2 regions of the Bacillus sp. NMTD17 genome follow, and region 2 is predicted to be linked to the other one. Evidence: riboswitches for the same ligand, from Rfam matches in the RefSeq annotation. Region 2 holds a riboswitch; the other holds the start of a gene.
The links. Region 2 has a riboswitch for S-adenosylmethionine ahead of C6347_RS08020 (methionine biosynthesis PLP-dependent protein). Riboswitches for the same ligand answer to the same signal wherever they lie in the genome.
Positions count from the first base shown of each region.

Region 1: it holds a riboswitch for S-adenosylmethionine, as region 2 does, so the genes downstream of both, mtnK (S-methyl-5-thioribose kinase) here and C6347_RS08020 (methionine biosynthesis PLP-dependent protein) in region 2, are expected to answer to the same signal.

Region 1 covers NZ_PVRH01000002.1:453,723-459,227, reverse strand. The annotation lists gene C6347_RS07435 (PAS domain-containing sensor histidine kinase) at 1-915, shown strand, start outside; gene C6347_RS07430 (methylated-DNA--[protein]-cysteine S-methyltransferase) at 917-1,408, shown strand; gene C6347_RS19405 (hypothetical protein) at 1,500-1,634, shown strand; gene mtnA (S-methyl-5-thioribose-1-phosphate isomerase) at 1,660-2,721, opposite strand; gene mtnK (S-methyl-5-thioribose kinase) at 2,728-3,921, opposite strand; SAM riboswitch class I at 4,001-4,159, opposite strand; gene C6347_RS07415 (pyridoxal phosphate-dependent aminotransferase) at 4,323-5,505, shown strand, end outside.
Region 2 covers NZ_PVRH01000002.1:565,516-571,020, forward strand. The annotation lists gene C6347_RS08020 (methionine biosynthesis PLP-dependent protein) at 1-985, opposite strand, end outside; SAM riboswitch class I at 1,063-1,184, opposite strand; gene C6347_RS08025 (alpha/beta hydrolase) at 1,406-2,146, shown strand; gene C6347_RS08030 (YjcG family protein) at 2,199-2,714, shown strand; gene C6347_RS08035 (GNAT family N-acetyltransferase) at 2,721-3,155, shown strand; gene C6347_RS08040 (hypothetical protein) at 3,235-3,492, opposite strand; gene C6347_RS08045 (UvrD-helicase domain-containing protein) at 3,619-5,505, shown strand, end outside.

The DNA.
Region 1 (5,505 bases), 110 kb from region 2:
TTAACGGAAATGAACCTTTTCCATATCCTTGCGCCTTATCAAATTGAACATTTGGCACAGCCTGCTCAGGCGATGTCGTTAGATGAAATGGACAATGAAGTTCCGTTTGTGCTGAACCATCCAGATCAGCGTATATTGGAATTCTCTTTTAAACGCAACATTATTCATAATATGAATTTGGCGATCTTTAGAGATGTGACAGAGCGGAAGGAATTAGAAGAGCGGGTGAGAAAATCAGATACCCTTCATGTGGTGGGAGAGCTTGCCGCTGGAATTGCGCATGAAATTAGAAACCCGATGACAGCATTAAAAGGCTTCATTCAGCTGTTAAAAGGGAATATAGAAGGGGAGTATTCGCTCTATTTCAATGTCATCACATCTGAGCTGAAAAGAATTGAATCCATCATCACCGAATTTTTGATTTTAGCGAAACCGCAAGCCATCGTATATGAAGAAAAAAATGTGGTGCAAATTATGAAAGACACGATGGATCTTTTGCACGCACAGGCGAACCTCGGCAACGTTCAAATGCATCTCAATGTGTTGGATGAGATTCCGCTCATTTATTGTGAACAAAACCAATTAAAACAGGTCTTTATTAACATTTTAAAAAATGCAATTGAAGTCATGCCGAGAAAAGGAAATGTCTATGTGAGCATTCAGCGGAAGGGCGAAGAGCATATTGTCATTTCACTGCGGGATGAAGGCTGCGGAATGGCAGAGGACAAGCTCAAGCGTCTAGGGGAACCATTTTATACGACAAAAGAAAGAGGAACTGGACTTGGCTTAATGGTTAGTTATAAAATTATTGAAGAGCATCAAGGAACGATTGAGGTAGAAAGTGAGGAAGGGGTAGGAACCGTCTTCCATCTCACGCTTCCACTGAGGCAGAAGAAACAAGAAGGAGAGCACTAACGTGTATTATACCGTCTATCACGCACCAATTGGGGCATTATACATACTAGAAAAAGACGATGCCATCATCGAGGTGATGTTTGATGATGAGCCATTTTTAGTAAAAAAGCAGAAAGCCGATCTAAAAGAAGAAGAAACGCCTGTATTACAAGAAGCGAAAAAGCAGCTAGATGAATATTTCAAGGGAGAGCGCCAAGTATTCGATCTCCCGCTCAAGCAAAAGGGATCTCCGTTTCAAGAGCAGGTGTGGGAAGCACTTTCGACTATTCCATATGGTGAATCAAAAAGCTATGCAGACATTGCAGAAGCGATTGGCAACCCAAAAGCTGTAAGAGCGATTGGACAAGCGAACAGACGCAATGCATTACCTATTTTTATTCCCTGTCACAGAGTGATTGGAAAAGACCGCTCTCTGACGGGCTATGCAGGAACAAAAACAGACATGAAAGCGGTCCTGCTAGAATTAGAAGGTATCCCATTTGTTCAAAAATAAATCGATTGACCTGTTCCAAATGTTTGTCAAGCGACATATCCTTTTATTAAGCTAAAAAAGTTGGTTGAGGGAAAAAGGAGGGCGCTAGGGAATGTTTTGGGGCAAAAAAAATAAAATGTATGCCGTCACATCACTATGTGTCAAAATGAACGTTTTGACAGAAGAACAGAAAAAAGAAATCTTAGCAAAAACGAGTGAAATAAAAAAGCGCGGTGCTCTTAAATAATAAGTACACGGCGCTTTTTTTATGATCAGAGTGAGATGTTTTCAGCGAACAGAGTATCAATCTCTTCTGTATAGTTCGATGTGATAATCCCTTTCTCTGTAATGATACCTGAAATGAGATGGTGAGGAGTGACATCAAAGGCGGGATTGAATACCTGAACATCAGGCGGTGCAATTTGGACGCCGTTTAATTCCTTTACTTCCAGCGGATCGCGCTCTTCAATTGGAATATCTGCCCCGTCTTGGGTTGATACATCAAAGGTGGAAAGCGGTGCAGCTATAAAAAACGGAATTTGAAAATGCTTAGCTAAAATGGCGAGACTTAACGTTCCAATCTTATTCGCCGTATCTCCATTACGGGCAATACGATCAGCTCCGACAATGACAGCAGAAATTTTCTTTTCTTTCATCGTATGGGCTGCCATGTTATCTGTGATGAGCGTCACATCTACGCCGCCTTGCATGAGTTCCCATGTTGTCAGCCTAGCCCCTTGAAGAACAGGGCGTGTTTCACAGGCATAAATGTGAAGATCGAGATTTTTCTTTTTGGCTAAATAAAATGGAGCAAGGGCTGTTCCGTACCGGCTTGTGGCGATGGAGCCTGCATTGCAAATGGTCATAATACGATCACCCGATTTAAAGAGCTGGAGTGCATTTTGACCGATTTGTCTGCATGTTTCTTCATCTTCAATTTGAATTTGAATGGCTTCATGGACAAGGTCTGTTTTGGCTGCATTGACCGAAGCTGCACGCTCAATGCGCTGCAATAATCGCTCTAAAGCCCAGGCTAAATTCACAGCGGTTGGACGAGCACTGTTTAAATATTCTTTTATCTGAATGACTTCTTGTTTAAAAACATCAATTTCTTCTGTCTCAATGTCTTGGGCACTGAGCGCCAGTCCAAAAGCTGCTGTAATGCCAATGGCAGGTGCTCCCCGCACTTTTAACGTGACAATGGCATCATACACGTCTTCTTTTGTATATAAATGCTCAAACTCAGTTTCGGCCGGTAATTTTTGCTGATTCAAAATGTTAATATGGTTTTCTTCCCATTCGACAGAACGGGGGACTTCAAATTCTTTAGACAAAACCCGTCACTCCTTTACAGATTGATGGAATAATGCGACGAGGTCAGACGCTGCTTCCACTGCATGATATTGTTTGATCATTGTTTTTCCGAGCGTTAGTGCTGCTTTTTTCTGCTGAATCCTTCTAGATGGTGATGGAATCGCATCGAGATCAGCGGCATGAGCAAGGCCGATTGTTCGGCGGACAAGCTCACAGCCCGCAAAGCCTGCCGCTTCTTTTAAAATACGGTCAAAGGTTGTTGCTAAAAAACTGTCAGATACACTAAATGCTTCAATGCTGTCTTCTTTCCAAGCTTTTGCGAACACTTCTTTGAATGTCGCCCATACATTGATGACATGGTCAAAAAGGTGCTGCTGATCGTGTTCATTCTCACGAGACAAAGCATTGAGGAACAGGTTAGCGATAAAGTGGCCAATATCGAATCCAAAGGGACCGTAAAAGGCGAATTCTGGATCAATGATTTTTGTTTCCGTCTCATTTGCAAAAATACTGCCTGTATGAAGATCTCCATGAACGAGTGTTTCAGCAGATGTCAGGAAAATACGCTTCAGTTCGGCTGCTTTGGCCTGCACTTCAAGATCTGCCCAAAGCGCTTCGGCAGCTTCTCTTAATTCTTCTTCGAAATCATTTGTGCCGCTATCAAAGAAAGGATCTGTGAAGACGAGTTTTTCAGTAATGTCACAAAGGTCCGGATTCGTAAATTGCTTCACAAATTGTTTTTTGATTTTAGGATTTGTGGCAAAGTCAGAAGTGTAAAAAAGTGTTTTTCCTAAAAATTCTCCTACATGATCGGATAAATGCGGATATTGTTTTCCGGCAATTAGCCCTTTTCTGACGATTTCCAGGTGTGATAGATCCTCCATTGCCGTCACAGCAAGAGCTGTATCTGAATAATAGACTGCAGGTACAAGGTGCGGCGTATATTCTGACTGCTTGATCAGGGCAGCACTTTCAATTCTCGCACGGTCTAATGTAAGCGGCCAGCTCTCTCCGACCACCTTGGCATAGGGCAGGGCCTGTTTGATGATCAATCCTTTTTCTTGTTTGTGATCAAAAATATGAAAGACGTAATTTAAATTCCCGTCACCGATTTCCGTACATGTCAAATGACTGCTTTCTTGGATCAAGCCAAGTCTAATTGCGAGTGCAACTGCCGAGCTTTCTGTTAATTCTTCATATGATGCCGTAAGTGTAACCAATTGCTATCCCTCCAAATCATATAAAAAAGCCTCTTTCTCCTGAGAGAAAGAGGCTTGATGGCGTGTATGCTCAAAGCCTCTCTTATCTCTCAGCACATACGTCTGATGGAATTAGCACCGTGCCCTATAAGACAATTGTCTTGGCGCTTACTTGCTGCGCCCCACTTCACAGTGGTATTAACGGTCGGTTGCTGTTGGGGTCAAAAGGCCAAATCCCTCGCCCAACTCTCGATAAGAGAAATCAATATGTAATTATTTCGTGTCTGTTTGCATTTCTTAATTCAAGATATTATCAGAGCTGCGCTTCACATGTCAATCTTTTTTCAAAATTGCTTTACAATTCATAAAACAATCCATTACAGTGTTTGTATTGTTACGTAACTTGAATAGAAGGTGAAGAAATGGAATTCCAGCAATCAGATGTATTGAAACAATTACCGAAACAATTTTTTGCGTCTCTTGTCCAAAAGGTGCAGAAAAAGATGCAGGAAGGGGCAGATATCATTAATTTAGGGCAGGGAAATCCTGATCAGCCAACCCCTTCGCATATTGTAAAAGCCATGCAGGAAGCGGTATTAAAACCTGAAAATCATCAATACTCGTCATTCCGCGGAACAGCGAAATTAAAAAAGGCTGCCGCCGCCTTTTATGAAAGAGAATATGGTGTCACGCTTGATCCGATGAAGGAGATTGCGATTTTATTTGGCGGGAAAGCGGGACTTGTTGAGCTGCCGCAATGCCTGCTGAATCCTGGAGATACACTCCTTGTCCCAGACCCTGGTTACCCTGATTATTGGTCAGGTGCCGTGCTTGCTGGAGCTCAGATGGTGACGATGCCGCTTCTTGAACAAAATGATTTTTTACCTGACTATGATCGATTGCCTGAGAATGATAAGAAAAAAGCAAAGTTGATGTATTTAAATTATCCTAACAATCCGACAGGTGCCACGGCAAGTCGTGCATTTTTTGAAGAAACCGTTACGTTTGCGAAAGATCACAAACTCTGTGTTGTCCATGATTTTGCCTATGGCGGCATTGGGTTTGATGGGAAAAAGCCGATCAGCTTTTTGCAAACAGATGGAGCGAAAGAGACGGGTATTGAAATTTACACATTATCTAAAACGTATAATATGGCCGGCTGGAGAGTAGGTTTTGCAGCAGGAAATCCGTCTGTTATTGAAGCGATCGAGCTTTATCAGGATCATCTGTTTGTCTCACTGTTTAAAGCAACTCAAGATGCAGCAGCGGAAGCCCTATTAAGCGACCAAACGTGCGTACAGGTGCAAAATGATCGATATGAGAAAAGGCGAAATGTGTGGATTGCTGCCTGCAAGGACATTGGCTGGGAGGTCACAGCACCAAAAGGGTCATTTTTTGCTTGGCTAAAGGTGCCAGAAGGATATACATCTGAATCTTTTTCTGACGTATTATTAGAGAAAGCACATGTTGTTGTGGCTCCGGGGAATGGGTTTGGTACTCACGGTGAAGGGTATGTGAGAGTTGGGCTTTTAACAAGTGAGGAGCGGTTACAAGAAGCCGCTCGGCGTATCGCTGCCTTGAATCTGTTTGAAAATAAGCCATTGA
Region 2 (5,505 bases):
CTGGGATATCCATATGCGTTTGCGTTGCAGGATACGTAATAAAGCTTTCGATTCCGCCAAGACTTTCAGCAAAACAGATCGTTTTCAGCTGCTTCAAAAATGGATTGACCCAGTCCTCCTTGGCTACACGGAATGACAGCATTCCTCCCTTGCCTGGGTAAAGGACATCTTGAATTTCTGGCTGTTTCTTTAAAAACTCTGCCAGCTCCTTCGCATTTGCCTCGTGCTGGCGCATTCTAAGAGCCAGTGTTTTCATTCCTCTCATTAAAAGCCATGAGTCAAACGGAGATAAAACGGCTCCAATTGCGTTTTGATGCTGGAACATGTCTTCAGACAGCTGCTCTCCTTTTGTCACCACAAGACCGGCAAGGACGTCATTGTGTCCGCCTAAATATTTGGTTGCGCTATGGATGACAATGTCCGCTCCAAGTGTAATCGGCTTTTGCAAAACGGGTGTGTAAAAGGTGTTATCGACAATGACCAAAGCGCCATATTCTTTTGCAATCTTTGCTATTTTTTGAATATCTGCTTCCTGCATAAGTGGATTTGTCGGCGTTTCAATAAAGACCGCTTTTGTGTTTGGCGTGATTTTAGAACGTAAACAGTCTTCATCTGAAAAATCATCGTAAAGAAACCGTAAGCCGTACTTTTTCCATTCGTTTTCAAACAAACGGTATGTACCGCCATATAGGTCTGATGAGACGATGAGTTCATCTCCGCTTTCAAATAATGCCATGATCGTTTGGATCGCAGCCATTCCCGAACTGAAGGCAAAGCCGGCCGTCCCTTCTTCGAGTGAAGCAATCGCATCCTCTACAAGCTGCCTTGTTGGGTTTTTCGTTCGAATGTAATCAAATCCGGTTGATTCCCCTATGCCTCTATGTCTGTATGCTGTTGAAAGATAAACGGGGGGACTGACCGTGCCAGTCGCCTCTTCGCTGCGGTTTCCAATTTGCGCTAATGTCGTTTCCACATGTTCTGTCATTTGACACCATCCTAAGTAAAATCTGATTTCAAAACAGAAAACCCCTTCTTCATAAGAAGAAGGGGTTTAATCGCTTCCTCTTATCTTCCAAGCAAAAAAGCTGCTTGCTGGATTTAGCACCTTGGTACATCACATGAAGTGATGCATACCGGTTGCTGAGGTTTCAAAGGGCCAGTCCCTCCACCTCTCACGATAAGAATGTGTTGTCTGTCTGTTCTAATTCTTAATACTGTAACGCATTAAATCTCATTTTTCAAGAGGAATCGGACCAATTAATTAAAATTTTCTGTATTTTATAACAGATTCGATGTCAACTGAATGGATTGCATGTTAGCATATAGGAACAACGCTGTTTTTCATGTTACAATGAATGGAAACGTTTCACTTTGTGATGAAATTGGTTAGCTGGAGGAATGGATTATGGTGAAGAAAACAGGCATTATTCAAGAAGAAACCTTACATTCAAAAGAACTTGGGGCGGATATGACCCTTTTGATCTATTTGCCAGTCAATTACTCCCCCCTTTATACATATCATGTCATCATTGCCCAAGATGGTCATGATTATTTCCGCTTAGGCAAAATAGGCAGACAGGCGGAAGAATTGATGCAAAACAAAGAAATGGAACGCTCGATTATCATTGGTGTCCCTTATGAAAATGTCTCGGAAAGACGGAATACGTATCATCCAGATGGCACAAAGTTTGAAGCGTATAAACGCTTTTTAGCAAATGAACTTGTCCCTTATATTGATACGCACTATCCAACCTATCAAATTGGCTCAGGACGCACGTTTATTGGTGATTCGCTAGGTGCTACGATTTCCCTTATGACAGCGATTGATTATCCTTCTTTATTTGGCGGGCTGATTTTGCAGTCTCCTTACGTTGATGATTCAGTCCTAGAAGCCGTTAAACAGTCGACAGCCCTTTCCCCTTATGCCATTATCCATCAAATTGGGCTGGAAGAAACGGCTGTGAAAACGACAGATGGCCAAGTGCTTGATTTTATTCAGCCGAATGAAGATTTAAAGGCGCTTCTTGAACAGTCAGGTGCGGATTATTTATTTGAGACATTCGAAGGGGATCATAAATGGACGTTTTGGCAGCCGCTCATTGCGCCTTCGTTAAAAAAAATGCTCCCATATTCGTTAATCAACTGAATTTTGTTATAATAAACAATAATAAATACTTTCTTATTCAGGAGGGAACATGATGAAATACGGAGTTGTTATATTTCCATCAAAAAAATTGCAAGATATTGCGAACTCTTACCGGAAGCGTTATGATCCGAACTATGCACTTATACCGCCTCATTTAACATTAAGAACACCTTTTGAATTAACGGATCTAGAAGCGGCTGAGGTCGTCTCAACGTTAAGAGAGTATGCAAAAAATGCTTCTCCTATTACGTTACGTATTAAAAAATTCAGTTCATTCGCTCCTGTAAACAACGTCATTTATATGAAAGTAGAACCGAACGAGGAAATCATGGCGCTCAATGAAAGGTTGTACGCAGATCCACTTGCTGGCACACCTGAATATGCTTTTGTTCCGCATGTGACAGTAGCTCAAAAACTATCAGATGATGAGCATTCAGACGTACTTGGTACATTAAAGCTGAGAAAAATTGACCATGAAGAAACCGTGGATCGCTTCCACCTTTTATATCAGTTAGAGAACGGATCTTGGACCGTCTATGAAACATTTATTTTAGGAGAAGAGGGTTAAAGACATTTGAAAACAGTCATCGCAACAGCACAAACACAACGAGAAGATGCATACTACGTTCGAAAAGAAGTGTTCGTCAAAGAACAAGAAGTCCCGTTAGAGATTGAAATAGATGAACTAGAGGACGAGGCCATTCATTTTGTCATTTATAATGATGAAATGAAGCCTCAAGCAGCCGCTAGACTGCGGATCATTGAAGGGCCAAAGGCAAAGCTGGAACGAATTTGTGTGTTAAAAGAGGCGCGCGCTTTCGGCCTTGGCCACAAACTATTAGAAGCGCTGGAAACAGAAGCCATTGCTAATGGAGCGAAGGAAGCGGTTATGCACGCACAAGTCCAAGCTCTTCCTTTCTACGAAAAGAAAGGCTACAAAGCCGTTTCTGAACCGTTTGAAGAAGCAGGGATCACACATGTCAAAATGACAAAAACACTATCTGTTTGACCAAAAGAAAAAGCCAGAGCATCCATGATGCCCTGGCTTTTCTTTATCATCGTTCGTCAAGGGAAGAAAGCGTAATCATTTATATATACGCATTAATATGAACGCCTTTGCCTTCTTCCATAAACATATCTCGTACAAAACGTTCCCGCTTTTTTTGCTGTACTTTCGTTTCTGCTTCTGTCACTAAGTCCTCTTTTTTCTCCAGCTCTCTGTATACCTTGTCATGAAAGGTGCGAGTAACCTTTGTTACTTTCGCGTAGTCTTCTTTATCCTGAGGAGCAGGACGATTGATATATTGAAAATACAGATCCGGCTGAATCGGGGCTATATATCCCATCAAGAACGCCTCCTTTGCTTCTCTTCTACTCTACTATTCCCTAATTATGACTGTTTGAAACACGTCTCATTTGATATGATTAGATGTGTTTCTTTTTAAGATTGATTAACTATTGGAGGACTAGCTTTGAAATGCGCACGACGACATGATCGAACGATCTCATTACATACGTATTCGAGAGAACATTATCAATTCCTCCATGACGAGGGAAAAAAAGGGCACTTATCCTGCCCATATTGCGGACAACCAGTCTTTTTCAGATTAAATATACATGAAGAACCTGCCTTTATTCATAAACATATGACGCAGCAAGAGATGTGTGAACAAGCAGAAGAACAAGAAGATCAGAAAAAAAATGCAGAGCAAGAGGAAAGTGCTTCCTATAAAGAACTTGGGGGCTTCCGTTTTCCAACAGGTAAACAGATCATCTCGCAAACGAATGAATCATATGACTGGCAGGAACCAAGGTCGATTCAATTTAGCGATGCGTTACATTTAGAAGAGAATGAACAAGCACATACCATCGAGCTCTTTCCGCATATTACCTTTAGCACACCGCAGCTTCAAGCTGTCACACATAAAGAAGGTCCAATGCTGGTGCTGGCTGGCGCTGGCAGCGGAAAAACAAGAGTCTTGACAGCTAGAGCGGCATATCTCATGTCACATCATCATATTCCTGCTCACCATATCTTACTCGTGACTTTCACCACAAAAGCCAGCAGTGAAATGAAAGAAAGACTGCGCAAGCAATACCAGCTTCACCCATCACAAGCAAGTCAAGTGGTGACAGGCACCTTCCACAGTCTTTTTTATAAAATGCTGCTTCATGACGATGCAAGCAAATGGAACGGCCAGCACCTGATCAAGTTTGACTGGCAGAAGGAACAGTACATTCGGAAAGCCATCATAAATGAAGGACTTGATGAAAAAGACTACCCTACCGATCAAGTACTGCAATCGATCGGCTTTTGGAAAAATGCTTTTTTACCAGGCGAGCTTCCTGATTTGAAGGATGAAAAGGAAAAACACATGTGGACGATCTATCAATCTTATGAACAGCAAAAACGAGACAATCAGCAATTTGACTTTGATGACATGGCAATCGCCTGCTTGCACATGCTGACAGAACAGCCTGAACTGCTGAAACGATATCAAGAACGGTTCAAGTATATTTTAGTGGATGAATTTCAGGATATTAATCCAGTTCAATATCAATTGATTCAGCTTTTAGCTGGAGAATATGAGCAGCTATTTTGTGTAGGTGATGATGATCAAGCCATTTATGCCTTTAGGGGCAGCAATCCTGCTTTCATTCTTGAATTCAAACGGGACTATCCTTCGGCTCAAATCGTCCATTTACATGCGAATTACCGGTCGCATCATACGATTGTCGCAAGTGCGGATGCCATTATTAAGAAAAATCAACATCGTTATGAAAAAACGTTAAAAGCCGTCCGTGCGGAGACAATCCCGCCTACGCTCTTTTATCCATATGACGAGGAAGAGGAAGCGACCATGATCGTGGCAGATATTCAGGAGAAAATTAAAAACGGCGCAAAGCCGAATGATATCTGCGTACTCTTTCGCACCAATACAGGAGGCCGCGCGATTTATGAGCGTCTGCATCAATCCGCGATTCCGTATGAGACGGAGGCTGGTGTCAAAGCCTTCTACAGCAGACGAATTGTTCGGGTTCTTCTCGCCTTTCTCTCTTTAAGTCAGGATGCCGATGATGTGGCTGCTATGAAACAGCTGCTTCCGGTTTTCTTTTTAAAGCAGCAGACCTTGAACACGATGAAGGCACTGACCATCACGGAAGATTGTTCAATGGTAGACGCACTCGGAAAACTAACAGATATTCAGCCGTTTCAACAGAAAAAGCTGCAATCCATTGTTCCTCTGTTCCGCACGTTACGAACGTTAAAGCCGTCTGACGCTGTGACGTTTATTGAACAAAAGATGGGACTTGGTGATTACTTAAAAAAACGAGTGAACGATACGAATGTGCTTGAA